Regions from separate parts of the Nocardiopsis lambiniae genome, predicted to be linked through region 3. Evidence: riboswitches for the same ligand, from Rfam matches in the RefSeq annotation. Region 3 holds a riboswitch; each other region holds the start of a gene.
What was found. Region 3 has a riboswitch for thiamine pyrophosphate ahead of thiD (bifunctional hydroxymethylpyrimidine kinase/phosphomethylpyrimidine kinase). Riboswitches for the same ligand answer to the same signal wherever they lie in the genome.
Positions count from the first base shown of each region.

Region 1: linked by a shared signal. The riboswitch ahead of RM479_RS05065 (ECF transporter S component) and the one ahead of thiD (bifunctional hydroxymethylpyrimidine kinase/phosphomethylpyrimidine kinase) in region 3 are both predicted to bind thiamine pyrophosphate.
Region 2: linked by a shared signal. The riboswitch ahead of thiO (glycine oxidase ThiO) and the one ahead of thiD (bifunctional hydroxymethylpyrimidine kinase/phosphomethylpyrimidine kinase) in region 3 are both predicted to bind thiamine pyrophosphate.

Region 1 is NZ_JAVREP010000002.1:147,637-157,210, forward strand. Features, by position in the region: gene RM479_RS05060 (ABC transporter ATP-binding protein) at 1-733, opposite strand, end outside; gene RM479_RS05065 (ECF transporter S component) at 737-1,348, opposite strand; TPP riboswitch at 1,451-1,556, opposite strand; gene RM479_RS05070 (transglycosylase domain-containing protein) at 1,816-3,936, opposite strand; gene RM479_RS05075 (alpha-1,4-glucan--maltose-1-phosphate maltosyltransferase) at 4,681-6,651, shown strand; gene treS (maltose alpha-D-glucosyltransferase) at 6,760-8,796, shown strand; gene RM479_RS05085 (maltokinase N-terminal cap-like domain-containing protein) at 8,798-9,574, shown strand, end outside.
Region 2 is NZ_JAVREP010000005.1:256,975-266,548, forward strand. Features, by position in the region: gene RM479_RS10375 (6-phosphofructokinase) at 178-1,203, opposite strand; gene RM479_RS10380 (response regulator transcription factor) at 1,370-2,029, opposite strand; gene pknB (Stk1 family PASTA domain-containing Ser/Thr kinase) at 2,282-4,258, opposite strand; gene RM479_RS10390 (thiazole synthase) at 4,743-5,513, opposite strand; gene thiS (sulfur carrier protein ThiS) at 5,516-5,731, opposite strand; gene thiO (glycine oxidase ThiO) at 5,737-6,999, opposite strand; TPP riboswitch at 6,968-7,078, opposite strand; gene RM479_RS10405 (Rv2175c family DNA-binding protein) at 7,194-7,553, shown strand; gene thiE (thiamine phosphate synthase) at 7,628-8,293, shown strand; gene RM479_RS10415 (zinc-binding dehydrogenase) at 8,354-9,349, opposite strand; gene RM479_RS10420 (SDR family oxidoreductase) at 9,490-9,574, opposite strand, start outside.
Region 3 is NZ_JAVREP010000001.1:852,126-861,699, forward strand. Features, by position in the region: gene RM479_RS03740 (acyl-CoA synthetase) at 162-1,865, shown strand; gene RM479_RS03745 (DUF368 domain-containing protein) at 2,236-3,162, shown strand; TPP riboswitch at 3,398-3,508, shown strand; gene thiD (bifunctional hydroxymethylpyrimidine kinase/phosphomethylpyrimidine kinase) at 3,499-4,302, shown strand; gene RM479_RS03755 (alanine/glycine:cation symporter family protein) at 4,375-5,793, opposite strand; gene RM479_RS03760 (DUF6457 domain-containing protein) at 6,009-6,266, opposite strand; gene RM479_RS03765 (glycosyltransferase family 4 protein) at 6,494-7,702, shown strand; gene RM479_RS03770 (pyridoxal phosphate-dependent aminotransferase) at 7,835-9,163, opposite strand; gene RM479_RS03775 (LysR family transcriptional regulator) at 9,296-9,574, shown strand, end outside.

The DNA of each region.
Region 1 (9,574 bases), on a different contig from region 3:
CCAGCGCGGCGCCGTGCTCGGCGAACACGGCCTGCGGGGTGCCGTCGGCGATCACCCCGCCGCCGGCCGTCAGGACGACCACCCGGTCCACCAGGTCGACGACCTCGGCGACCCGGTGCTCGACCAGCACCATCGTCGCGGAGGTCCGTTCCAGCAGGCGGGCCAGCACCCCGCGCACCAGGTCGGCCCCGACCGGGTCGAGGTTGGCGGTGGGTTCGTCGAGCAGCAGCAGGCGCGGACGCATGGCCATCGCGCCGGCGATGACCAGGCGCTGTTTCTCCCCGCCCGACAGCGCGCCGGTGGGGTGGCGCGGGCCGTAGGGGAACCCGACGTCGTCGAGCGCCTCGCGCACCCGCACGTGGATCTCGTGCGGGGGCGTCCCCAGGTTCTCCGGACCGAAGGCGACGTCGTCCCCGGCACGGGCCATGACGATCTGCGACTCGGGGTCCTGGGCGACCAGCGCGACCCCGGCGCGACCCCGGCGGGCCTGCTCCCCGTCCACCAGGAGCAGGCCCTCCTGATCGCCCCCGATCGCGCCGTCGTCGCCGGTGAGCCCGGCGAGGGCGTGCAGCAGGGTCGACTTGCCGGTGCCGGAGGCGCCGAGCAGCAGCACCCGTTCGCCGGGGTCGATGGTGAGATCGACCCCGCGCAGGGTGTGCGTGTCCCGGCCCGCGTGCCGCCATCCCCATCCGGAGAGTTCGACGCGCGCGCCGGGGCGTCCGTCCTCCGCCACGGATCAGCCCTTGGCCGAGGCGAAGGGGGCCAGGGCGCCGGAGCGGGCCAGGGCGGTGGTGAGCAGGCGGGCGCCGACGCCGGCGATGACGGCCGCGCTGATCACGACGATGACCCCGTAGATCACCTGGTAGTGGAGCGGCCAGGTGACGTTGTAGGTGATGTTGTCCCGGATGGCCGGGGAGATCCCGGCGACGGCGGCGGCCAGGACCGCCACGCCCATGCCCCAGCGGCGGTAGCCGAAGGCGAGGAAGACCAACTCGGGCAGGATGCCCTGGAGGGTCCCGTCGAGGATGACCATGATCCCCCACTGGGTGCCCAGCACCGCCGACACCGAGGCGGCGGCGATCGAGGTGAGCAGGGCGGCTCCCGGCTTGCGGATGATGAGCCCGCCCAGGACGCCGGAGATCAGCCACATGCCGTAGACGACGGCCTGCCCGGGCGGGAAGGCGACGAACAGCGGCGCGGTGATCGACCAGATGATGTTCCAGAGCCAGAAGACGACGCCGATGGCGACGCCCAGGACGGCGGCGACGACGATGTCGACGGTGCGCCAACTGCGCGCCCGTGCCCTGATGTCGTCCCAGGTTCCACCCGAGGTGGTGTCGGTGCCCATTGATGTGTCCCTTCGTCGGTGTGACGAGGGGCGGATACGGCCAAGAGCGACACCGTCGAACGGCGCGTCGGAGTCCTCCTCCGCCGCGCGACGTGACCGTCGGTGGCGATTCCCACGACTTCCTTCGCCGGCATTACCCGGATCAGGTGTGTAAGGGTCTGCGGTCGGTCCGCACTCTCAGCGCTCACGCGCTCCCCTGTCGGTTCGCACCCATTATGCGCCATACGTCGCAGAACACCAGGACTCGGGTCCCGCTTGGTCCGGGCCCGCGGCCCCGCTTCGGGCCGGGTCGCGCGACACCGAGGGGGCCGACCGCCGCGTGGTGGTCGGCCCCCGGCCCGGGGAGGCCCGTACCGCTTCGGCCGTCCACCGTGCCCGCCCCGGTCCCGCAAGGCCCCCGACGGATGGCCTTCGGCCACGGGTCCCGGTCTTCGTCCCACCGGCGGGCCCGTGACCGACCTCGCGGGTCAGGCGCTGTCGTCCTCTTCTTCCTTCTTCTTGGGCGGGGTCGCCGATGGGTTCCCGAAGCGGGACGGCGACGGGGCGAAGGACTCCGCCGGCAGATCGGCCGCGGCCCGACGCATCGTGGCCTGCCAGATCGGCCCGGGCAGCGTGCCGCCGTAGACGATCCCGTAGTACCGGCCGCCGATCGACACCCCCTGGAGCGGGTTCTTCTCGCCGCCCCGGATGTCGCCGACCACCACGGCCGAGGCCAGGTTGGGCGTGTGCCCGGCGAACCAGGCGTAGGCCGCGTTGTCGGTGGTACCGGTCTTGCCGGCGGCCGGACGGTCGATGCCCAGGCCGTTGGCGGTACCGCCCTTGAAGGTCTGCTGGAGCAGATGGTTGACACCGTCGGCGACGTGTGTCGGCACCGCGTCCTCGTCGCAGTGCGAGCGCATGCGGATCTCACGGAAGTCGGCGTCGCCCTCGCGTCCCACGGTGACCGCGGCCACCGGGTAGGGCTCGCAGAAGGTCCCCCGGGACGCGAAGGTGGCGTAGGCGTTGGCCACGGTGAGCGGGGAGACCTCCTGGTCGCCCAGGGTGAAGGAACTCCACACGCCCAGCGGTTCCCCGTCCGCGCGGTGGATCCCCACCCGTTCGGCCATCTCCGCCGTCTCGCACAGGCCCACCCGCCGCTGGAGCTGGGCGAAGTAGGTGTTCACCGAGCCCTTGGTGGCGCTGATCATGTTGTGCGAGCCCTCGTCGCTCTCACCGGCGTTGCGGACCTCCCACTTGGACATCACACCGCCGTCGCAGTTGCTCAACCCGCTCACCGACACGTTCTTGGGCGAGGAGAAGCTGGTCTTGTACTTCAGCCCCTTGTCCAGGGCGGCGGCCAGCGTGAACGTCTTGAACGTCGACCCCGCCTGGTACCCGTGCGATCCGCCGTCGGCGTGGTCGACCGCCAGGTTGATGGAGGTGGTCCCGACCTCCTCCGGATCGAACCCGTACCGCATGTTCTGGGCCATGGCCCGCACCTTGCCGGTGCCGGGTTCCACGAGGACCTGCGCGGCGAACTTGGTGGTGTCCCCCGGCGGCACCCGCTCGTCGATGGCCTCCTGCGCGGCCTCCTGCATGGCGGAGTCCAGGGTGGTGCGCACGGTGATGCCGCCGCGTTCGAGCAGGCGCCGGCGCTCCTCGGGGTCCTCGGCGAACTCCTCGGACTCCTGGAGCCAGCGCATGACGTAGTCGCAGAAGAACGGCTGCTCGCTGTGGTAGCAGCTACCGCCGCGCGGCGTGGGGTCCAGCCCCAGGTCGGCGCCCTTGTACTCCGCGGCCTCGGCGGCGTCCAGGTGTCCGGTGGACTCCATCCGGTCGAGCACCAGGTCGCGTCGTTGCCGGGCGGCGTCGGGGTTGGTCAACGGGTCGTAGTAGGAGGGGGCGCGCACCAGGCCGACGATGGTCGCCGCCTGGCCGGGGTCGAGGTCCTGCGCGGCGATCGAGAAGTAGCGGCGGGCCGCGATCTCGATGCCGTGGGCGCCCGCGCCGAAGTAGGCGAGGTTGAGGTAGCCCTCCATGATCTCGTCCTTGGTGAGGCGGTCCTCCACCTCGATGGCGTAGCGCAGCTCGACGAGTTTGCGGCTGATGGTGCGTTCGCTGGCGCGCTCCAGCTCCTCCTCGCTGGCGGCCTGCTCGATGAGCAGGTTCTTGACGTACTGCTGGGTGATGGTCGATCCGCCCTGGGTGTCGCCCTGCGCGGTACGGGTGGCGGCGCGCAGGAGGCCCTTGAGGTCGAGCCCGGAGTGTTCGTGGAAACGGTCGTCCTCGATCGCCATCAGTGCGGCCGGCACCCACGGGCTGATCTCCGACAGGCGCACGACCTCGCGTTCGCGCTGGGCGACCTCGGCGATGGGCCGGTGGTCGACGTCGGTGATGAGCACCCGTTCGACCAGACGGGGGATCTCCAGGTCGGCCGGCATCGCCATGAACCCCGACGCCGCGTCCCTGGCGGTCAGTCCCAGTCCGCCCGCCCACGGCATGACCAACGCCGCGGACAGCACTCCCGCCAGCGCGCCCGCCCCCGTCAGGCCCAGGATCGTCCGGCCCCGCCCCTCCTGGGATCGGACCTTCCGGTTCGGCTCCGTCACGTCGCCCCCTACTGCCGAGTGCCGCCCCGCCCGTGAGACACGGGCAGGGCACTGCGCCGACCACCCTCGCAGGGACGGACCGCCTCGTTGGGCATCGGAACGGGCGTGTCACAGAAAAGCTTCATCAATATATAGCAAAGCCCTCAGATCGGTCATCGCTCACTACGGTTGCACGGATTGACGAAACGGACATTTCAATCCCTCGACATCAAGACGCCACGGGACCGGCAGAGCACGCCCGAGCGACGAAGCCGTGAATCCCGGACAAGAAGATCTCTGGAGATGATTCCGACACATGGGCATGTCCGCAATAAGGTCAGACCCCCACCCGGGGCATTTGGTCATCCCTACCCACCCGCCTGCGGCCTCCAACATGACCGATCAGTTTTCCGACTTTTCACCACAGAGAATGCCGTATCAACCAGAGAGACACCCGAATCTGGTGTTGCCTTATGACCGATTTGAGCAGTTTACCCAGGTGAAACCAGGCAAATACCAGCCAGAAGCCCTCCCGCCCAGTGTGATGAGGATCACATAAATTATCCGGCCATGGTACTCCGCCAAACCACACGAGAGGGCAGACGATAGAGAGCGGAGGGCACCGAAGCGGCAATCCGGACAGATCTCGATCCGGAAACTTCGTTAACTCCGTCTTGCCTTGGATTAACTCTGGGTTATTTCCGCCCGACGAGAACCAAGGCGTCTCCCTAAAACGCCCGAACCACGACAATTACGGTGTAGCCAGTGATCGGACGCCTGCCCATCCTCGACATCTCTCCGGACAACGACCTGGGCCCCGTGAAAGCCGTTCCCGGTGAACGCTTCACCGTCGGGGCGACGGTCATCCGCGAAGGACACGATTCCCTCGCAGCGGGTGTCGTCGTGTACAACCCGAAGGGCCGCCGGGAACGACTCGTTCGCATGAGCGAGCGCGCACCCGGGACCGACCGCCACGAAGCGGAGATCAGCCTCCCCGCGGAGGGGAAGTGGTCCTTCGCGATCGAGGCCTGGAGCGACCCCTTCGCCACCTGGCACCACATCGCGGAGGTCAAGCTCCCGCTCGACCAGGACACCGAACTCGTGCTGGAGGAAGGCGCCCGGCTGCTCTCCCGGGCCGCCCGCCGCGTTCCCCGCAGGCCCCTGCCGGCCCGCGCCGCGGCCGTCCTGCGCGACACCTCCCTGTCCCCGGCCGACCGTTACGCCGCGGCGATCACCCCCGAGGTGCTCGCCTTCATGCACGACGTACCGCTGCGCGAACTCGTCACCCGGTCACCGCGCACCCGCGTCGTCGTGCACCGCGAACGCGCCCTGTTCGGCTCCTGGTACGAGTTCTTCCCCCGCTCCGAGGGGGCCCAGGTGGACACCGCGCCCGGCCAGGAGGTCTCCGGGACCTTCACCACCGCGGCCAAGCGGCTGCCCGCCATCGCCGACATGGGCTTCGACGTGGTGTACCTGCCGCCCGTCCACCCCGTGGGGCACGACCACCGCAAGGGCGCGAACAACTCCCTCACCGCCGGCCCGGGCGAACCCGGATCGGTGTGGGCCATCGGATCGGCCGAGGGCGGCCACGACGCCGTCCACCCGGACCTGGGCACTCTCGCCGACTTTGACGCCTTCGTCGCCGAGGCGCACGAGCACGGCCTGGAGATCGCCCTCGACCTGGCCCTCCAGTGCTCTCCCGACCACCCCTGGGTCACCGAGCATCCGGAGTGGTTCACCACCCGGGTCGACGGGTCCATCGCCTACGCCGAGAACCCGCCCAAGAAGTACCAGGACATCTACCCGCTGAACTTCGACAACGACTTCGCGGGCCTGTACAAGGAGATCCGCCGGGTCGTCCAGCACTGGATCGACCACGGTGTGCGCATCTTCCGGGTGGACAACCCCCACACCAAGCCGGTGGCGTTCTGGGAGAAGCTGCTCGCCGACGTGGCGAAGAAGCACCCCGACGTGCTGTTCCTGGCCGAGGCGTTCACGCGCCCCGCCATGATGCGGACCCTGGCCAAGGTCGGCTTCCACCAGTCGTACACCTACTTCACCTGGCGCAACGACAAGGGCGAGCTCACCGACTACCTCACCGAGCTCAGCCGCGAGACCGCCCACTACCTGCGCCCCAACTTCTTCGCCAACACCCCGGACATCCTCCACGCCTATCTCCAGGAGGGCGGCCGTGCCGCCTTCGAGATCCGCGCCGTCCTGGCCGCGCTGCTCTCCCCCACCTGGGGGATCTACTCGGGCTTCGAGCTGTGCGAGAACACCCCGGTACGGCCCGGCAGCGAGGAGTACCTGAACTCGGAGAAGTACCAGTACCGGCCGCGCGACTGGGCGGGAGCCGAGGCCGAGGGGCAGAGCATCACCGGCCTCATCACCCGTCTCAACGAACTGCGTCGGGAGCACCCGGCCCTGCGGGAGCTGCGCAACCTGCGCTTCCACCACGTGGACCGGCCCGAGCTGATCTGTTTCTCCAAGCACCGCCCCGGCGACCGGCCCGGTGACCCCGACGACGTGGTCATCGCCGTCGTCAACCTCGACCCGCACCACGCCCACGAGGCGACGGTGCACCTGGATCTGCCGTCCATCGGCCGTGCGTGGGAGGAGGAACTCAAGGTGACCGACCAGTTGACCGGTGCCGCCTACACCTGGGGAGCGGTCGACTACGTCCGGCTCGACCCCGCGCAGGGGCCCGCGCACGTGTTCACCGTCAGCGGCAGATAACGGCCCGCGGAGCGGGGCGGGGCACGGCGGAGGACATCCGCGGGTGCCCCTCCCATGCCCCGATGAGCCGTTGATCCGATGTCGAACATTCAGGGTGGGGAGCAGTAGATGAGCAACGACGAGTCCGGGCCGGGACGCAACGAACACCTCGCGCACGGTCCGCTCGCGCCGGCCACCGGGGCCGCCACAGGCCCGCTCATGTCCTCCGGCGGTACCGGTGATCCCCACTGGTACAAGCACGCCGTCTTCTACGAGGTACTCGCCCGGGGTTTCTTCGACTCCAACGGCGACGGCACCGGTGACCTCACCGGTCTGGTGCGCAAACTCGATTACCTCCAGTGGCTCGGTGTCGACTGCGTCTGGCTGTTGCCGATGTACGAGTCGCCCCTGCGCGACGGCGGGTACGACATCTCGGACTACTTCAAGGTCCTCCCCGAGTTCGGCACCACGGCCGACTTCGTGGAGCTGCTCGACGAGGCTCACCGGCGCGGCATCCGCGTGATCACCGACCTGGTGATGAACCACACCAGCGATCAGCACCCGTGGTTCAAGGCCTCCAGGGAGGACCCCGACGGCCCCTACGGCGACTTCTACGTGTGGTCCGACACCGATGAGCGCTACGAGGACGCCCGGATCATCTTCGTCGACACCGAGACGTCCAACTGGACCTACGACGAGGTCCGCGGCCAGTACTACTGGCACCGCTTCTTCTCCCACCAGCCCGACCTCAACTTCGAGAACCCCGCCGTCCAGGAGGCCATTCTGGAGGTCCTGCGCTACTGGCTGGACCTGGGCATCGACGGGTTCCGGTTGGACGCGGTGCCCTACCTGTACGAGCGCGAGGGCACCAACTGCGAGAACCTCAAGGAGACCCACGAGTTCCTCAAGCGGGTGCGCGCCGAGGTGGACCGGCTCTACCCCGGTCGGGTCCTGCTGAGCGAGGCCAACCAGTGGCCCTCCGACGTCGTCGACTACTTCGGCGACCACGAGTCCGGTGGCGACGAGTGCCACATGAACTTCCACTTCCCGCTGATGCCGCGCATGTTCATGGCGGTCCGGCAGGAGCAGCGGTTCCCGATCTCGGAGATCCTCGCCCAGACCCCGGAGATCCCGCGGAACTGCCAGTGGGCGATCTTCCTGCGCAACCACGACGAGCTGACCCTGGAGATGGTCACCGACGAGGAGCGCGACTACATGTACTCCGAGTACGCCAAGGATCCACGCATGCGCGCCAACGTGGGGATCCGCCGGCGGCTCGCCCCCCTGTTGGACAACGACCGCGACCAGATCGAACTGTTCACCGCCCTGTTGCTGTCCCTGCCCGGCTCCCCGGTGCTGTACTACGGCGACGAGATCGGCATGGGCGACAACATCTGGCTGGGCGACCGCGACGCCGTGCGCACGCCCATGCAGTGGAGCTCCGACCGCAACGCCGGGTTCTCCACCGGTGACCCTGGACGGCTGTACCTGCCGCTGATCCTCGACCCGGTCTACGGCTACCAGGCGGTCAACGTGGAGGCCCAGCGGGCCAACCCCGGTTCGCTGCTCCACTGGACGCGCCGGATGATCCAGATCCGCAAGCGCCACCCCGTGTTCGGCACCGGCGCGTTCACCGAGTTGAACGCCACCAACCCGAGCGTCCTGGCGTTCATCCGCGAGCACGGCGACGACCGCATGCTCTGTGTGAACAACCTGTCCAAGTACCCGCAGCCGGTGGAGCTGGACCTGTCCCGATACGCCGGGGTGAACCCCGTGGAGTGCGTGGGCGGGGTGCGCTTCCCCGCGATCGGCGAACTCCCGTACCTGCTCACCCTGCCCGGTCACGGCTTCTACTGGTTCCAGCTGCCCACCGCAGGCGCCGACCCCGAGCCGGCGGTCGCCCGTGAGGAGGACACGGCACCCTCCTACGGCCTGCCCGCGGCCGGGGTCAGTGCCAGGACCGCGCTGAGCGGGCGGGTCGGCCACACCCGCGACGCGCACCACACCATGGTCACCACGCCGCCCGCCGCCCCGACCGGCGAACCGCTCCGCCCCGGCGGATCCCCTCCTCCTCGGGGATCCGCGGTGACCGCACCGGGACCGACCATCCCGATGGCGGAGGGCACCGGCCCGGGTGTCGGCGAGAAGGGGAACAGGTCTGACTGACATGTCCCAACTCGAAGAGCTCCTGGCCGTCTGGCTGCCCCGACAACGCTGGTTCTCCGGCAAGGGCATCCCCATCCGACAGATCCGGATCGAGAGCCGGCACACCCTGGTGTCCGCCGGGCTCGAAGGTCCCGACCTCACCCTGCTCATCATCAAGACCGGGCAGCGCGGCCACGATTCCCGCTATCAGGTGCTGCTGGGGTCGCGCCCCTCGCGTTCCCTGCCCGCGGACCTGGCCGGCGCCGCCATCGGTGTCTGTCAGTCCCCGGGTGGGCGGCCACGGGTCATCTACGACGCCGCGCACGACGTCCAGCTGACGGCGATGCTGCTGGAACGGTTCGCCGCCCCGTCCGGGGCGGGCAGGGTCCGGTTCCGGACCCTGCCGGGGGAACGCGTCCGCACCGGTTCGGCCGGGCGGATGCTCACCGGCGAGCAGTCCAACACGTCGTTGGTGTTCGGCGAGGACTACGTCCTGAAGATGTTCCGACGGGTGTGGCCCGGTCCCAACCCGGATCTGGAACTCAACCGGGCGTTGTCGGGATCGCCCTACGTGGCCCGGCCCTGCGGGTGGATCGAGGCCGATCTGCCCGGGTACGCGGTGCCCACCACCCTGGCCATGCTCCAGACCTACATCCCCGGAGCGGTGGACGGGTGGGTGCTGGCCACCGCCTCCGCCGAGAAGCTCATGGGCGGGAGCGGGCGGGCGACGGAGACGTCCTTCGCCGAGGACGCCGCCCTGCTCGGGCGCACCACGGCGGAGGTGCACCGCTCCCTCGCC
Region 2 (9,574 bases), on a different contig from region 3:
CCGCGCACGGGAAGGGGACGATCCACGGGCGGCCGTGGCCCGACGCCCGATACGGGGGAGCGTGTTCCTTCCGCCCGTCGCCCTCGACGCCGGCCCGCGGCGAACGGCCGGTCCGTCTCGCGGGCGGCCCGGCGAACCGGAGGATTCTCTTCCTTCCCCCGGGAACCGGTGGAGGGCTCAGCCGAAGAAGACCTCGGCCTCGGCGTAGCGCTCTGCCGGGACGGTCTTGAGGGTGTCGGTGGCCTCGGCCAGGTCCACGAGGACGATGTCGGTGCCCTGGAGGCCGACCATCTTGCCGAACGCCTTCTCGTGCACCGCGTCGATGGCGTTGACGCCCAGGCGGGTGGCGAGCACGCGGTCGAAGGCGGTGGGGGTGCCGCCGCGCTGCACGTGGCCCAGGACCACCGAGCGGGCCTCCTTGCCGGTGCGCTGCTCGATCTCCTCCGCCAGCCGCTGGCCGATGCCGCCCAGACGCACGTGGCCGAAGGAGTCCGTCTCGCCGGTGGCCAGCTGCATCTGGCCTTCCTTGGGGTGGGCGCCCTCGGCGACGACGATGATCGGCGCGTACTGGGTCCGGAAGCGGCTCTCGACGTGGCGGACGACCTCGTCGATGTCGAAGGGGCGCTCGGGGATGAGGATGACGTTCGCCCCGGCGGCCATGCCCGAGTGCAGGGCGATCCACCCGGCGTGGCGGCCCATGACCTCCACGACCAGCGCGCGGTGGTGCGACTCGGCGGTGGTGTGCAGGCGGTCGATCGCCTCCATGGCGATGTTGACGGCCGTGTCGAAACCGAAGGTGTAGTCGGTCGCGTTGAGGTCGTTGTCGATGGTCTTGGGCACGCCGACCACGTTGACGCCGCGGTCGTGCAGTTGGCGGGCCACGCCCAGGGTGTCCTCGCCGCCGATGGCCACCAGGGCGTCGACGCCCAGACCGGCCATGTTGTCCTTGACCCGCTCGACACCGCCCTCGATCTTCATCAGGTTGGTGCGGGAGGAGCCCAGGATGGTGCCGCCGCGCGGAAGGATGCCGCGCACGGCCTCGACGTCCAGGGCCATGGTGTCGCCCTCCAGGGGGCCGCGCCAGCCGTCCCGGAAACCGACGAACTCGTAGCCGTAGTCCTTGATGCCCTTACGGACCACGGCCCGGATGACCGCGTTCAGACCAGGGCAGTCGCCGCCACCGGTCAGCACCCCGACGCGCATACGAATCTCCTCGACGTTGTGGGTTCCACGGCGCATGGCGCCATATGGTCTAGACCATAGTCCTCAGGGCGATCCCAGGCCAACCCGGGCCGGTGAACATGCTCCGAACTCGCGCGAGGCCCGCCCCGAACAGGCTTTTCGTGTTCGTTCGTCCTGTGTGTCCGGGTCAGTCGTCCAGGCCGCGATCGATGGCGTAGCGGACCAGTTCGACCCTGTTGTGCAGGTGCAGTTTGGTGAGGGTGTTCTGCACGTGGTTCTGCACGGTGCGATGGGCGATCGACAGCCGCTGCGCGATCTGCTTGTAGGCCAAGCCCTTGGCGACCAGGCGCAGCACCTCGGTCTCGCGCGGGGTCAGCGCGGGGGAGGGATCGTCCCGGTCGCGCTCCCGCGAGGACAGCCTGCGGTACTCGCCCAGGACCAGGCCCGCCAGCCCGGGCGTGTAGACGGCCTCGCCCCGGTGCACCCGACGCACCGCGTCGAGGAGTTCGTCCCGGCCCGCGGACTTGACCAGGTAACCCGTGGCCCCCGCCTTCACGGCGGCCAGCACGTCGTCCCCGGCCCCGCTCGCCGACAGCACCAGCACCCGGGGCGGTTCGCCCAGCGCGATCAGGCCCGCAGTCAACTCCACCCCGGTCATGTCCGGCAGGTGCATGTCGACGACGGCCAGGGTGGGCCGGACCGCGGGGGCGATCCGCAGGGCCTTGGCGCCGTCGCCCGCCGTGCCCACCACCGTGACACCGGCCTCATCGAGGTCGCGCGCCACGGCGTCGCGCCACATGGGGTGGTCGTCCACGACCAGCACCCGGATCTCCTCGCTGCTCTCCATCACATCCTCCTGGGGGACCCCGGCCCCGGCGCCGGAACGGCGACGGGAGGACCGTCGCCGCGGCGACGAGAGGGGACACGCGGGTGACCTTATCCCGAACGGGGCCGCGGCGCGCCCGCCCTGTCCGCTCCCGGCCGGGGAACCGAACGCGGGAGGGGCGGGGCCGCCCGGCCCCGCCCCTCCCGCGTTCACCGGGGCCGGCCCCCGGCCGTGCCCCCCGGCCCGGGTCCGCCTTCCGCGTCCACGCGGAGATCAGTCGTCATCGTCGTCCTCGTCGAGTTCGAGCTCCCCGAGGGGGAGACCCACCGGCGTGGCGATGATCGTGATCTCGGTGCCCTCCGGCGCCTTGCCCGTGTGGGACTGCTCCGCCACGGTCCGGCCGCCCAGGAAGCGCTCCACCTTGACCTTGAAGCCGGCGTCCTCCAGCAGCTCGCGGGCCTCCCTGACGTTCCTGCCGACGACGTCGGGGATCTCCACGCCCGGCGGGCCGGTGGAGACGGTCAACTCGACCTCGCCGCCCGCGCTCAACGTGGTACCGGTGTCGGGTGTCTGGCTGATGACCAGGCCGTCGTCGACGCTCTCGCTCTCGGCCTCGACGATCTTCACCGTCAACCCCAGCTCCTCCAGGGCGTTGCGGGCGTCGTCCACGCCCTGGCCCGTGAGGGCCGGCACGTCGATGCCGCGGCTCACGGTGAAGGTCACCGTCGACTCGCGGTCGGCCTCCTCACCGGGTGCCGGGTCGGTGGAGATGACCTCCCCCGGCTGCACGTTCTCGGCGTCGACCACCTCTTGGAGCAGGCTCTCCGAGTCGAATCCCAGGGTCTCCATCTCCTTGATCGCGTTGGAGACGTCCTGGCCCTTGAAGTCGGGCATCTCGACCTCGCGCGGCCCCTTGGACAGCTGGATCGTGACCGTGTCACCGGGGGACAGGCGCTCCCCGACCTCCGGTTCGACCTTGCCGACCGTGCCCGCCGCCTCGGAGCTGTACACGCCCTCCTCGGCCACGTCGCACTTCAGGCCGCTGTCGCGCAGGGCCGCGCAGGCCGCCTCCTGTTCGGCGCCGATGATCTCGGGCACCGACTCGAACCGGCCGACGAGGAACCACCAACCGGCGACGAACACCACCAGTGCCAGAACGGTCGCGCCCACGGCCATCAGCGTCGCGCGACGACGCCGATCCGGGCCCTCGTCGAAGTGGTCATCGTCGTAATCGTCATAGCCGTCGTCCGCGGGGCCGCCCATCTCCACGATCATGGTGGCGTTCTCGGTGCCCGGCCCGGCGCCGCCCGCGATGAGCTGCGGCGCGGTGACGGCCGCCGTCGTCGCGGCGACCGGGGCCACCGGAGGCAGCGGGGCACCCTTCACCTGCGGCGTCTCCGGCAGGTGGCGCAGCACCTCCAGCACCTTGGACAGGTACTGTCCGGCGTTGCCCGGCCGATAACGGGGATCGCGTTCGGTGGCCTTGGTGACCAGCGCGTCCACCTCGGAGGGCAGCCCGGGCAGGAAGTGGGAGGGACGCGGAACGTCCTCGTTGACGTGCTGGTAGGCGATCGCGATGGGCGTCTCGCCGGTGTGCGGCTGACTCCCGGTGAGCAACTCGTAGAACATGATCCCCGCCGCGTACACGTCGGTGCGCGCGTCGGCGGTGCCCCGCTCGATCTGCTCGGGCGCCAGGTAGGCCGCGGTGCCCATGAGGGTCCCGGTGCGGGTCAGACCCTGGGTGGACTGCTCCACGGCACGGGCCAGACCGAAGTCGGCGACCTTGATCCGGCCGTCCTCGGTGATGAGGACGTTCTCGGGCTTGATGTCGCGGTGCACCATGCCCGCCCGGTGGGCGGCGCCCAGGGCCGCCAGCACCGGGGCCATCACCTGGAGGGCGTCGCGCGCCGACAACCGGCCGCGCTCCTTGAGAAGGGCGCGCAGGGTGCGACCCGGCACGTACTCCATCGCCAGGAACACGTGCCCCCGGTCCTCGCCCTGGTCGAAGACCTGGACGACGTTGGGATGGGAGAGCTTGGCGACGGAGTGCGCCTCGTTGATGAAGCGCTGGACGAAGGTGGGGTCCTGGGCCAGCGAAGGGTGCATCACCTTCAACGCCAGCCGACGGTCCAGCCTCAGGTCGTGGGCGACGTAGACGGTCGCCATCCCGCCTCCGGCGATCCTGGACTCCACGAAATAGCGTTGGTCCAGAGTGGCGCCCACGAGCGGGTCGGAAGTCGTCATGTCCACGGCGGAGTAGTGTCCTTGCTGCGGGGAGCGCGGGCTTCGCGGTCGGTGGCGCGTACCCGACACCGGGTGTCGAACCGACACGATAGCGGAAGCCCGACCCGGGTCTGCCCCGCGGTTCGCGGCCGCGCCGCCCCTGGTCCACGGGGGGTGGGGGCGTGCGGTCCTGGGTCGTCCTCGGGCGCGCGACACCCCGATTCGGGGGACGCGCGACTCTTTCACGGTAGGCGATGGGGGCAACGCCGTGGCGCCGCCGCACCGGTGTCCTTGGTAACGCCCTCGGTCGACCGCTCTGACCTGCGCGAACGCCGGGATCATGGAAGTCCGCCCCGCTGGGCCGGTCCGCCGGCACGGGGGAGGGGCTCCTCCCCCGTGGCCGCGGGCGCACGATGAGCGCCCGCGGTTCCGTCTCCCCCACATGATGACGGAGGGGACGCGGCCCCCACGTGTTCGAGGTCTCGTTCCCGGCCCGGCGGGCCGCTCCGCGTCAGTCGACGGCGGGAGAGGAGGCCCGCGCGTGCCGGCGCACCGGGATGCGGCCGGCCCGTCGCGCGGCGCGGCCGGCGCGCACGGCGTCGCGCATCGCCCCGGCCATGAGCACCGGGTCCTCGGCCCGCGTGACCGCGCTGGCCAGCAGCACCGCGTCGCAGCCCAGCTCCATCGCCAGGGCCGCGTCGCTGGCGGTGCCGATGCCGGCGTCGACGATCACCGGGACCCCGGCCTGTTCGACGATCAGCTCCAGGTTGTGCGGATTGCGGATGCCCAACCCCGAACCGATCGGGGCGGCCAGGGGCATCACCGCGACGCACCCGATCTGCTCCAGACGGCGGGCCAGTACCGGGTCGTCGTTGGTGTAGGGCAGTACCACGAACCCCTCGTCCACCAGCCGTTCGGCCGCCTCCAACAACTCCACCGGGTCGGGCAGCAGCGTGTGCTCGTCCGCCACGACCTCCAACTTCACCCAGTCGGTGCCCAGCGCCTCCCTGCCCAGACGGGCGGTGCGCACCGCGTCGGTCGCGGTGAAGCACCCGGCGGTGTTGGGCAGCGGGCGGATCCCGTTGCGTTCCAGCACCTCCCACACCGAGCCGCGGGCGCCCGGGGCGACCCTGCGCATGGCCACGGTGGTCAGTTCGGTGCCGGAGGCGATCAGCGCCTCCTCCAGCACCTCCAGGGAGGGCGCCCCCCCGGTCCCGGTGATGAGCCGGGAACCGAAGGAGACCCCGGAGATGACCAGGGGGTCGTCGGTGTGCGCGGTCATGGTCAGCCCCCCTGTACCGCGGTGAGGACGTCGACGCGGTCGCCCGCGTCCAAGGGCGTGTCGGCCCAGGCGGCGCGGCGCACCACCTCGTCGTTGACGGCGACGGCGATGCCGCCGGGGATCGCGCCGCCGTCGGCGGCGGTCAGTTCGCGCACGATCTCCTCGACCGTGACGGTGCCGGCGGCCTCGCGGGGGGCGCCGTTGACGATCAGCTCCACTGCTCTCACTTCCAGGTCGTGGTCTCGCCGCCCGTGAGGCGGTCGGCGGTGAACCGGCGCGCGTACCCGGGCAGGGTCCCGGTGGTCAGGGCGTGGGCCATGACCTCGCCGGTGATCGGTGTCAGCAGCACCCCGTGCCGGAAGTGCCCGCCGGCCAGGTGCAGGCCGGGCACCCGGGTGGGTCCCAGCAGCGGTTCGTTGTCGGGGGACCCGGGGCGCAACCCCACGCAGGTCTCGGTGATCTCCAGTTCGGTCACCCCGGGGACGAGTTCACGGGCGTCCCGGAGCACCTGCCACAGGCCGCCCACCGTGGGCGCGGTGTCGTACCCCAGCTCCTCCTGGGTGGCGCCGATGACGATCTCGCCGTCGGCGCGCGGCACCAGGTAGACCGGGAAGCCCCGGACCAGGCCGCGCACGGTCCGCTCCACCAACGGGGGCTCCCCGGCGGGCACCCGGGCGCGCAGGAGCTGCCCCTTGACGGGGCGCAGCGGCGGCACCACGGGTTCGGGGAGTCGGATCCGGTCGCTCCAGCAGCCGGCGGCGAGGACCACCTGATCGGCGGGCAGCGTCCGGCCGTCGGCCGGTGTCACGCCCAACCGGGCGCCCCCCGGGCCGGGGCGTTCCACGGCGATCGCACGGGAGCGGATCTCGGTGACCCCGGCACGGTCGCCGGCCACGGCCAGGGCCCGTAGCAGCAGGCGCGGGTCCACCGAGTGGTCCTCGGGGGCGAGCACGCCGCCGCGTACCGAGGGGGCCAGCATCGGCTCCAGTCGGCGGCACTCACGGCCGGTGAGTCGTTCCGTGGTCACCCCGAGGCGTTTTTGCAGGTCGTGAAGGCGGTCCAGGACGGCCAGGTCGTCGCGGTCGAAGGCGACCAGCAGGGTGCCGGTGGCGTGGTGGCCCGTGGGGACGCCGCTCGCCTCCTCCAGTTCGGCGACGAAGGAGGGGTACAGGGCGGCCGACCGGACGCCGAACCCCATGAGGTGTTCCTCACCGAACACGGCCTCGGTGGCCGGGGTGAGCATGCCCGCCGCGACGGTGGAGGCGGCTCGGGCGCCGACCGGGTCGGTGACCGGGTCGGGTTCGATCAGGGTGACCCGGAGCCCGGCCTGGGCCGCCCGCCAGGCGGTGACCCGACCGACCAGACCGCCGCCGACGACGATCACACCGTGTCGGTCCTCCGAAGGTTCAGAGGTGGGATGAATCGTGTCGGGATGCGGTGGGTTCGAGGTGGGCACGGTGCTGCTCTCCACTCCCTTCGCCGGCATGACCCGGATCAGGTTCGTGCGGTCGGAGGCGGTCAGCCTCCCTCTCAGCCGGGTCCACCCGGCTCCCGCGGGACGTTCTACGGTTCGCCCCCATACTACGGGCCCGCCCGGAGGGCGTCCGAGACCGAGGGCGGCGACGTCCGGGCGGCGCGCGAACGTGTCCCGGGCCCGCGCGGATATGGCAGATTGGTGGGGTGACTTCAAGCGATTCCAACCTCGACACGCTGGTCGGCACCTGGCTGACCCTCAGGGAGGCGGCCTCGCCGCTGGGCGTGAGCCCGAACCACGTCAAGACGCTCATCCGGGAGAACCGCCTCATGGGCGTGGTCCGGGGCGGGCAGCTCTCGGTCCCCGCCGCCTTCATCGACGGCGGCGACATCGTCAAGGGACTGCCCGGCACCCTCGTCCTGCTCGGCGACGCGGGCTACTCCACCGAGGAGGCCCTGCGCTGGCTCTTCACCCCGGACGACACGCTGCCCGGCACCCCGATCCAGGCGATGCGCGAGAACCGGGGCACCGAGGTGCGCCGACGCGCCCAGGGCCTGGCCTTCTGACCGACCCCCGTGGCGGGCGCGCCGTGTCGCCCGCCCCCTTGGGGTAGCCGGGTCCAAGGCCTAGGCTGGTGACCGTGAGGACCAGCCACGGAACCAGCCTGCGCAAGCGCCTGGACGCATCCCTTCTGTACCTGTGCACCGACGCCCGTCGCGAACGCGGTGATCTCGCCGAGTTCGCCGAGGCCGCCCTGTCCGGGGGAGTGGACATCGTCCAGCTCCGGGACAAGGGCCTGGAGGCGCGCGAGGAGATCGCCGCCCTGGAGGTGCTTCGGGAGGCGTGTGAACGCCACGGCGCCCTGCTCTCGGTCAACGACCGCGCCGACATCGCCCGCGCCGTTCGCGCCGACGTGCTCCACCTGGGGCAGCGCGACCTGCCGGTGCCCATGGCCCGGGACATCATCGGGGCCGACCCGCTGATCGGACGCTCCAACAACGACATCGACGCCGCTCTGGCCTCCGCCGAGGAGCCGGGCAGCGACTACTTCTGCGTGGGCCCGGTCTGGGCCACGCCCACCAAGCCGGGCCGCCCGGCGGCGGGGACCGGACTGGTGGAGCGGGCGGCAGCCCTGGACACCGGCCGGCCCTGGTTCGCGATCGGCGGTATCGACCTCGACACCGTGGACCGGGTCCTGGACGCCGGGGCCCGCCGGATCGTCGTGGTGCGCGCCATCACCGAGGCCGAGGACCCACGGGCGGCTGCCGCCGCCCTGCGCGCCCGCCTCATCGCGCGCCAGGTCTGAGAACACCGGCGGCCCCGGTCACCCAAGCGCATTCGGCTTGGGGGACCGGGGTCCGCCGTGTCAGGGGGTCAGCAGCACCTTGCCCAGGACCCGGCGCTCCTCCAGGGCCCGGTGGGCCTCGTCGGCCTTCTCCAGGGGCAGGGTCAGGCCGATGTGCGGGACCAGTTCCCCGGACCGGGCCAGGTCCAGCGCCTCCGTCAGCGCGTCGGCCTCGCCCTCGGACTTGTTGATGTCGAACAGCCCGAACACCTGCACCTTGTGCTCACGGGCCCGGGCGGGCTCGATCTCCGAGAGCCGGCCGCCGGCCGACCCGTAGCTGATGAACCGCCCGCCCTCGGCCACCGTGGTGAAGGCGGCCTCGCCCAGCGACGCCCCCGCCCCGTCCAGGGCCGTGTCCACGCCGAGGCCGCCGGTCAGCTCCCGCACCCGGTCGGTCCAGCCGGGCAGGGAGTAGTCGACCGCTTCGTGCGCGCCCAGTCGCCGGGCCAGGTCGAGTTTGGCCGTGCCCCGGGCGGCGGCGATCACCCGCGCCCCGGCCCGGCGGGCCAGTTGCACCGACAGGCTGCCGGCGCCTCCGGTCGCCGCGGTCACCAGTACCGTCTGTCCGGTGCGGTACCCGGCGGTCCGCGCCAGCGACAGCGCGGTGGGTCCGTCGTACAGCAGGGCCAGCGCGTGCCGCGGGTCGACCCCCTCCGGGACCCGGACCAGCTCGTCGGCCCGGACCACCGCCCGCTCGGCGTACCCGCCTACGGGGAGTTTGGCGCCGGCCTCGTTCTGCTCCAGGGTGTCGGCCACCACCCGGCTCCCGACCCATGCGGGGTCCACGCCCGGTCCGACCCGGGTCACCGTTCCGGCGACCCCCGTGCCGGGGGTGTACGGCGGGGCCACGGGGAAGTAGTCGAGGCCCCAGCCCGAGCGGACCAGGACCTCCAGGTACATCACGTTGGCGGCCTCGACCGCGATCTCCGCGGTGCCGGGGCCGATCTCGGGGTCGGGGACCTCGCGGGTCACTAGCACCTCGGGTCCGCCGAACCGGTCCACTCGTATCGCGCGCATGTTCTTCCTTCCGGTGGTCGTCCGCCGCGTTCTCCGCGACACCGACCACTCTCCAACCTCAACTAATATTGAGGTCAAGACCCGGGAAGGAAGATCCCGGGCGCGTGAAGGAGGGCCCCGGGGGGAGGGGCCGCGGCGGTTCACACGGACACGTGCGACAGAGCGCTCGGGTGGCGGCGCAGGAAACCCTCGATCGAACGGGCGGGGTGACCGGTCACCTTCTGT
Region 3 (9,574 bases):
ACAGCCCCGCCGGCGATCGGGAGGCCCCCCGACGGGTACGGTCGGCTCACAAGCCACCGACGCGCCGACCGGATCCGGTCGGCGTCGGCGTTCCGCCGCGAGCCCCGGGCCGTGGACGGTGCGCCCGTACCCACCGCCGAGGGAGGCAGACCGTGCGTCCAGTGCCCCTGGGGTCCACCGCACCGGAGACCGCCGCGCGCCCCGCGACGGCCGACCCGGACACCGCCCTCTCCCTGTCCCTCCTGTTCGACGCGGTCGCCGAGGCGGTTCCGGAGCGGATCGCGCTGGTCGCCGGAGCACGGGTCGTCTCCTACGCCGGGTTGCGCGAACGCGCGGACCGGTTGGCCCGGCACCTGGTGGCGGCGGGGATCGGCCGCGGCGAGCACGTGGCGATCCTGTCCTTCAACCGGGCCGAGTGGGTGGAGACCTTCCTGGGGGTGCTGCGCGCGGGCGCGGTGCCCGTCAACGTCAACTACCGCTATGTGGCGGGCGAACTGCGCCACGTCCTGGCCGACTCGCACACGGTGGCGCTGGTGGCCGAGGAGTCCCTGGCCGCGACCGTGGCCGTGGTGCGTTCCGACCTCCCGCGCCTGCGGCACACGGTGCTGCTGTCGGACGGGGCGGATCCGGACGATCGCGCGGCGGTGCGCGCCGCGTTCCCCGACGCGGTGGACTACGAGATCGCGCTGGCCGACGCTCCGGTCGGGACGGCGCTGCCGCCGACCTCGGGCACCGACCACTACCTGCTGTACACGGGCGGCACCACCGGCTACCCCAAGGGGGTCCTGTGGCGGCAGGCCGACATCTTCCGAGCGGCGATCGAACGCCGCTCCCCCGGCGCCCCGCGCGCCCGCTCCCCGAAGGACGTGGCGGAGCGGGCCCGGTCGTGCTTCCCGCAGCGCATGCTGGTGCTGGGTCCGTTGATGCACGCCGCCGGCCAGTGGAACGCGTTGAGCATGCTGCTGTGCGGCAAACGGGTGGTGCTGTCGACCGACCGCAGTTTCCAGGCCGAGCGGGTCGTCTCCCTGGCGCACCGGGAGGGCGTGCACACGCTCCAGGTGGTGGGAGACGCGATGGCCCGCCCGCTGGCGCGGCACCTGCTCACCGAGCCGGACCTGTGCCCGGAACTCTCGGCGGTGCGTTCGGGCGGGACCCCGCTCACCCCGCCGGTGCGCGGGCTGTGGCGGGCCTGGCGCGAGGACATCGCCCTGGCCGACTCCTACGGGGGCTCGGAGACGGGGGTGTGCGGTTCGGCGACCACCGGTGACGGGGAGGGCTTGGCGGAACCGTTGACCGGGTCTCCCGACGGTCGCAGTTTCACCATGGGCGGCAGTATCGCCGTGCTGGACGAGCGGTTGCGTCCGCTGCCGCCGGGGTCCACCGTGATCGGCCGGATCGCGCGCACCGGACGGATCCCGTTGGGCTACTACAACGATCCGATCGCCACGGCGCGCACGTTCCCGACCGATGATCTGGGACGTCGCTGGGCCCTGTCCGGGGACTTCGGCACCCGGGCCCGGGACGGGGCGATCGTGCTGCTCGGCCGGGGCAGCGTCGTCATCAACACGGCGGGCGAGAAGGTGTATCCGGAAGAGGTCGAGGCGGCGCTGAAGGCGCACCCCTCCGTCGAGGACGCCATCGTGGTGCCCGCTCCGGACGAACGGCTGGGGCAGCGGGTCACCGCGCTGGTCTCCCTGGCGGAGGGGGCGGAACCCGACGAGACGGGTCTGCTCGTGTTCTGCCGGGTGCGCCTGGCGGGGTTCAAGGTGCCGAGGACGGTGCACTTCGTCGATCGGGTGCGCCGCACGGCCGTCGGCAAGCAGGATTACCGTTGGGCGTCGTCGGTGGTCCGGGACGGGGCCTGACGGGGCCGAGGGCCCCTTCTCGGTGTCCCCCGCCCGTGATCTCGTACATCCGTGCGCGCCACAGCGGGGATCCGCGTTTCGGTTATCAGACCAATGTGCTCATGACGAGCCGGAACATCGACATCGGACGCGTGAAGGCCGTAGCCACGTGCCCGTACGGCACTAGACTGGCATCGCCGCCTCCAGAGCCCCCTCCCCGGGGAGCGAACGGACCGCAACCCCGCTACGGGGCACGGGATCACACGTCAGTGAGCGGCGGAAACCCCCTCCTCTCCCGGACCCCTCGTCCCTGGGGTCCGGCGGTATCGATGTCAGAACGGAGAACGGCGCCCCTCACCCCCACCGGACCGGGGCCGCGCCCAACGATCAGATGGCCAGAACAGCAGGCTCTTACCTCTTCAACATGGTGCGCGGAGGCGCGGTCGGCGCTTCGGAGGCGCTCCCGGGCATCAGCGGCGGTACGGTCGCCCTGATCGTCGGACTGTACGACAAGCTGATCGGCGGGGCCGGTCACCTGGTCAGCGGCATCAAGCGCTACGTCACCGACGTCCCGCGCGGCCGGGGACCTGAACGTGCCAGGGCGCAGTTCCGGATGGTCGACTGGAGCGTGCTGATCCCCGCCCTCATCGGCATGGCCGTCTTCCTCGTCGGCGCCGCGATCGTCCTCGCCCCCCTCGTGGAGGCCTACCCGCAGTACGCCTACGCGATCTTCTTCGGCCTGGTGCTGGCCTGCCTGTGGATCCCCTACACGGGTTCGGGCAGCGCGTGGCGCCCCTGGCACTACCTCATCGCGCTGGCCTTCGCCGCCGGGGCCTTCCTCATCACCGGCCTGCCGGGGGCGAACCTGCCCACCCACCCCGTGGTGGTCTTCTTCGCCGCCGCGATCGCGATCTGCGCCCTGGTCCTGCCGGGACTGTCCGGTTCCTTCCTTCTGCTCACGATGGGCCTGTACGAGCCCACGATGAACGCGGTGCGCGACGTGGACCTCGTCTACCTGGGTGTCTTCGCCCTGGGCGCCCTCACCGGCCTGTCCCTGTTCGTCAAGGTGCTCCAGTACCTGTTGGAGAACTTCCACCACATGACCCTGGTCGTCCTGACGGGTCTCATGGCCGGGTCGCTGCGCGCGCTGTGGCCCTGGCAGAACGAGGACCGCGCCTTCGTGACACCGACCGACGTCCCGGTCACCGTCGCCCTCATGGTGCTCGGCTTCGCCGTGGTGACGGCCGCCATCGTCTGGGAGCGGCACAAGCTCGCCCGCGAGGCCGCCGACGCCAGGCCCGGGTCCGTCTCCGTCTGAGACCCCGGCGGGGCCCGCGGGAGCAGCGGGGGCCGCGCCGTCATCGGCCCGGACGGATGGAACCCCGTCCCCGAACGGCTTCCGTCTCCGGTCCGGCCGCCTCGCCCCACCGGTGGCGCGAGGCGGGACACCGAAGACGCGGCACCGGGAACACCCCGGCCGCGTGACGTCCCGGCGGCGACCCGCCGCCACCCCACAACGTCGCGAAGGCGACCGCACACCCGGGGGCCACGGGCCCCGAGGCGCGGGGTGCCGGGACGCGACCACCGGTCGCGTCCCGGCTGAGAGCACACCCGTCGAACCTGCCCTAGTTCGTACTAGCGAAGGAACGCCATCATGAGCGCGTACAACATCGTGTCCATCGCCGGCAGCGACCCCAGCGGGGGCGCCGGGATCCAGGCCGACCTCAAGGCCTTCTCCGCCCACGGGACCTTCGGGATGAGCGTGGTCACCGCGCTGACCGCCCAGTCCACGCGCGGCGTCACCGGGGTCCACCCCGTCCCGGCCGACTTCGTCGTCCGGCAGATGGACACGCTCTTCTCCGACGCGACCGTGCACGCGGTCAAGATCGGCATGCTCGGTACCGCCGAGGTCACCGAGGCCGTCGCCGAGGCGATCGACCGGCACGGCCTGCGCGGCGTCGTGGTGGACCCGGTGATGGTCGCCAAGAGCGGTGACCGGCTGCTGGAGACCTCGGCGATCGAGGCGCTGCGCACCGAACTGCTGCCCCGGGCCGACCTCATCACCCCGAACCTGCCCGAGGCCGCCGATCTCTTGGACGAGCCGGAGGCCACCGACCTGGCGGGCATGCGCGACCAGGCCCGCCGGCTCCTGGAGAGGGGACCGCGCCGGGTCCTGCTCAAGGGAGGCCACCTGACCGGCGGGGAGAGCGTGGACGTCCTGGTCTCCCGGGACGGCGACCTCCGGGAGTTCTCCGCGCCCCGGGTGGCCACCCGCAACACCCACGGCACCGGCTGCACCCTGTCCGCGTCCATCGCCGCGCTGCTGCCGCAGCGGCCGGACGCCGCCACCGCCGTGGCCGACGCCAAGTCCTACCTCACCGAGGCCCTGCGCCGCGCCGACGAGATCGACGCGGGCCACGGCCAGGGCCCGGTGCACCACTTCCACGCCTGGTGGTGACCCACCGACACGGGAAAGGGGGACCGGCGCCGGGCCGGTCCCCCTTCTCGTTCTCTCACGCCCTCGGGGCCGCTACCCCGTGACGTCGTCCATCACCGCGTCGGGATCACGCCAGTTCGGGTGATCGAAGAACTTCCTGGTCTCCGACACGATGAGCGGGGAGAGCACCAGCAGACCCACCAGGTTGGGCAGCGCCATCAGACCGTTGGCGATGTCGCTGAACAGCCACACCGAGTCCAGGCTGGCGACCGAGCCGATGAAGATGACGATGATGAAGAGGATCCGGTAGGGCAGCACGAGCTTGCGACCCGCCAGGAACTCGACGCACCGGTCACCGTAGTAGGACCAGCCGAGCAGGGTGGTGAAGGCGAACACCGCGACGGAGACCGCCACGATGACCGCGCCCGCCGGGGCCAGCCCGGGGCTGACGGCGCCCAGGCCCTCGGTCATCGCCTGGCTGGTCAGCAGCGAGCCGTCCGCGGAGTTCTCGCCCTGCCAGACACCGGTGGTGATGATGACCAGGCAGGTCATGGTGACCACGATGATGGTGTCGATGAAGGTCTGGGTCATGGAGACCATGGCCTGGCGCACCGGCTGCCTGGTCTTGGCGGCGGCGGCCGCGATGCCACCGGTGCCCAGACCCGACTCGTTGGAGAAGATGCCGCGCGCGAAGCCCATCTGGATGGCGATCAGCATCGTGGAGCCCGCGAACCCGCCGGCCGCGGCGGTGCCGGTGAAGGCGTCGGTGACCACGAGCTGGAACGCCGGCAGGATCTGCGCCCAGTTGGCCGCGAGCACCACCAGGCAGATGCCCACGTAGCAGATGATCATGATCGGGACGAGAGCGGAGGCGACCCGGCCGATGCTCTTGATGCCCCCGAGGATGACCGCTCCGGCCAGCAGCATCAGGACCAGGCCGATGATCCAGGTGTCGACACCGGTCACGCTGTTCACCTGCTGGGCGACGGTGTTGGCCTGGCTGCCGTTGCCGATACCGAAGGCGGCGATGGCGCCGAAGACCGCGAAGAGCACACCGAGGGTGGCGCCGAAGCCGCCGCCGATCCCGTACTTGAGGTAGTACATCGGGCCGCCGCTCTGCTCGCCCTTGGCGTCGGTGCGGCGGAACTTCACGCCCAGCAGGGCCTCGCTGTACTTGGTGGCCATGCCGAGGAAGCCGACGACCCACATCCAGAAGAGCGCGCCCGGACCGCCGATGCCGATGGCGAGCGCGGCACCGGCGATGTTGCCGACACCGACGGTGGCGGCGAGCGCGGTGCTCAGGGCCTGGTAATGGGAGATGTCGCCTTGGACGGAATCGTCTTCCTTGCGCCGGACCAGCGCGAGCCACAGGGCGTGTGGCAGGCGGAGGAGCTGGAGCAGGTTCAGGCGGATGGTGAGGAAAAGGCCGACGGCGAACAGCAGCGGAATGAGGACGAAGGGTCCCCAGATGATGCCGCTGATGAGGCCGGCCATTTCAAGGAGCTGGTCCACGGGGGATCTCCCTGTCGGTCAAGTGGATGGGGCCGAGGTCACCGCCGTGTCGGTGCGGGGGCCGGTGCCTCGTTGACGTGTCGGCACTGGTGAGCGCCTTGCGTTATCGGCAAAGAATTGCAGCGACGCGTAACGAACGCATCACATGACTTCGACATGAGGGTCTCTTCGGGAACCGGAGCGGACACCGGTACGTTCTTCGGCCGCTCGGCGTGTCACGTGTCACCTTCCTCGCGACCACCACGGCTCAGGGCGAGTTCGCTCAGGACCCGCGCGGCCCGTTCCGGGTCGGCCCCGCGACCGACCGCGACTCCGAGCAGGAAGGTGGTGAGCGGCGCCGCCGGGCGGGCGATGGAGTGCGCGGCATCCCTTGCCAGGTCGAGGATGCGTTCCACGTCCTCTTTGTTCAACGGTTCGCTCTCGGCGAGCCCGAGTTCGACGCGGACCGTCTCGGCCCATTCCACGAGGGTCACCGTTCAACTCCCTAGAGCAATGATTCGATCACGTGATGCGATCTTAGCCACCGTGAGGTCATCTCGGGGCAACCCCTGGTCGGGTGCGTCGTCCACGAGCGGTCACCGTCCGCTCGGTGAACCCACGCCCGCGCGTCGCGCCCGGTTCCCCCCGTCCCTCATCCGGGTTCACCGGGCCCGCCTAGCGTCGGAGACGGCCGTTCCCCCCGGCGTTGGGAGCAATGCGCATGTCCCCGATCGACACCCACAGCGACCGCATCCCGGTCCCCTCCCCCGCCGACGCGCACCGACCTCTGCGCGTGGCGATCGTGACCGAGTCCTTCCTCCCCCAGGTCAACGGGGTGACCAACTCCGTGTGCCGGGTCGCCGACATGCTGGCGGCCCAAGGGCACCGGGCGCTGATCCTGGCCCCGGGACACGACGGTCCCACCCACCAGTCGGGATTCCCGGTGGTCCGGACGCCCTCGATCCCCCTGCCCGGGTATCGCGGCTTCTCCCTGGGTCTGCCCGCCCGGCGCACCCTGACCACGGCGATCCGGTCGTTCTCGCCGGACGTGATCCACCTGGCCTCCCCCGCCCTCATGGGCATGGCGACGGTGGAGGCCGCCCGCCGCTGGGCGCTGCCGACGGTGGCGGTGTTCCAGACCGACCTGCCCGGTTTCGCCCGACGGTACGGGCTGCCGGGCACCGAGCACATCTGGACCGCGCTGCGCCGCGTCCACGCCGCGGTGGACCGCACCCTGGTGCCCTCCTCCGCGACGATGGAGGCCCTGTCGGCGCGGGGGTTCCCCCGGCTGGACCTGTGGCGGCGCGGGGTCGACGTCCGGCGCTTCCACCCCGACCACCGCGATGAGGAACTGCGCCGACGGCTGGCCCCGAACGGGGAGGCGATCGTGGGCTACGTCGGCCGGTTGGCCAAGGACAAGCGCGTCGACCTGCTCGAACACGTGCTGAAACTGCGCGGTGTGAAGGTGGTCGTCGTCGGGGACGGGCCGGAGCTGCCCCGGCTGCGGCGTCGGCTGCGCGGCGCGATCTTCACCGGCCAGCGCACCGGCGAAGACCTGTCCCGGCTGTACGCCTCCCTGGACCTGTTCGTGCACACCGGAGCGGACGAGACGTTCTGCCAGGCGGTCCAGGAGGCGCTGGCCTCGGGGGTGCCGGTGGTGGCGCCGGCCGCGGGCGGCCCGCTGGACCTGGTCGAGCACGAGCGCAACGGACTGTTGTACGCCCCGGACTCGGTGCGCGAGCTGCGGGTGGCGGTGGGCCGACTGGCGCACAACCGCTCGGTGCGCGAGACCCTGGCGGCCCGCGCCCGGGCGTCGGTGGAGCACCGCACCTGGGAGGCGGTGGGCGAGGAGCTCATCGGCCACTATCGCTCGGTCCTGGCCTCCAGCCGCGAACTCGCGGAGAGGAACAGCGCCGCGGGCGTCCCTTGAAGGCCCGGCGGGGCCGGTGAGGACCGCGGAGGACACCGGGCGGACCGGTGCCGACGCCGGGCGGGGGGAAGCGGGGGGAAGGGGAGCCCTTACCCGGGGACGTCCTCCCGGGCGGGGCTCGCCGGTCCTCGCTCAGCGCACGGACGTCGGTACCGTGACCCGCGTGCGGAGCACCGGCGCGCCCACGGGTCCGGCGAGCAGCGCGCCGAGCACCTCCCCCAAACGGTCCAGGTACGCGCGGATCCAGGGCAGCGCCAGTGGGTCGGTGGCGGCCAGGGCGGCGTAACGCCGTTCCTCGGTGTCGCCGTACAGCAGGCTGGTGGCGACCCGCATGCGCAGGGCCTCGGGTCCCTCCCCGAACTCGACGGCGGGCAGCACGCCCATCCCGAAGCGGTCGAGCAGCAGCCCGGTGAGCCCGGGGCCGGTGGTGACGCCGTGCAGCTCGGTCAGCCGTTCGCGCAGCGGCTCGAAGTCGGGGTAGAGGTAGAAGGCGGCACGCGGTGGAACGACGGCGGCCCCGGCCCGCGCGAACACGTCGGTGACGGCGCGGGCGACGATGCCGTGCAGGCGGCGGCTGCGGTCGACGTGGTCCACCAGTTCGGCGGGTTCGGTGAAGGCGTGGGCGGCGGCCTCCTGGATCGGGGCGGCCGGGCTCGACCAGATCTCGCTGGCCACCCCGAGGAGTCCGCCGCGCAGGCGGCGCCCGATCTCGGAGTCGGGCAGGCGCAGAACACCGATCCGCCAGCCTCCCAGCGCCAGGTTCTTGCTCAGTCCGGTGGAGATGACGGTGCGTTCGGGGGCGAATTCGGCCGGGCTGTGCACCTCGACGGGCGCGGCCTCGGGGCCCTCCGGGTGGACGAGGTCGCGGTAGATCTCGTCGGAGATGACGACCAGGTCGAGTTCGCGGGCGACCTCGGCCAGACGACGCACCGTCGCGCGGGTGGCGACCGTCCCGGTGGGGTTGTCGGGCAGGGTCGCGATGACGGCGTTGACGGTGCGTCCCGCCTCGCGGGCGGCGGTGACGGCGGCGTGCAGCAGGTCGGGCTGGGGGACGCCCCCCTCACCGGTGGCGGTGGGGACCAGCAGTGGACGGGAGCCGACCAGGCGGCTCTGCGCGGCGTAGCTGACCCAGCTGGGCGCGGCGATGGCGGTGTCGCCGCCCAGTGCCAGCAGAAGGCCGTACAGGAGCGGTTTGCTGCCGGGGCCGGCGATGACCGTGTCCGGATCGGTGGGCAGGCCGCGCCGCGCCCAGTAGCCGGCGGCGGCCTCGCGCAGTGCGGCGGAGCCGGCGACGGGGCCGTAGGCGTTGGCGCCGTTGCCCGCGGTGAGCCGGTCCCGCATGACCGGGTGGACCGGCAGGCCCGCCTCGCCGAACCCCAGGGGCAGCACGCGCACCCCCTGGCGGCGCTTGTCGGCGAGGGCTTCGTTGACTGCGAGGGTCGCGGAAACAGTGACGGTCATGGACGACTCATCTCCGGCTCGTGTTCTGGCGCTCGACCGTCTTTCGAGGTGACGGTCCATCGCCCCTCAGCCTTCCCATCCACGCCCTTCAGTACAAGCGACTCTTTTCGATGGTGAGCGTAAGCTCTGCTTATGCTCGATCTCCGGCGTCTCCAGATCCTCCGTGAGTTCTCCGTGCGGGGCACCATCGCGGCCACCGCGATGGCGCTGGGGTACACGCCCTCGGCCATCTCCCAGCAGTTGTCCGCGCTCGAACGGGAGACGGGGGTGGCCCTGCTCGACCGCACGCCGCGCGGCGCGGAGCTGACCGACGCCGGGCGTCTGCTGGTGGTCCACGCCGAGGAGATCCTGGCCCTGGTGGAGGCGACCGAGTCGATCCTGGCCGAACAGGCCGACGTGGCCCTGGGGGTG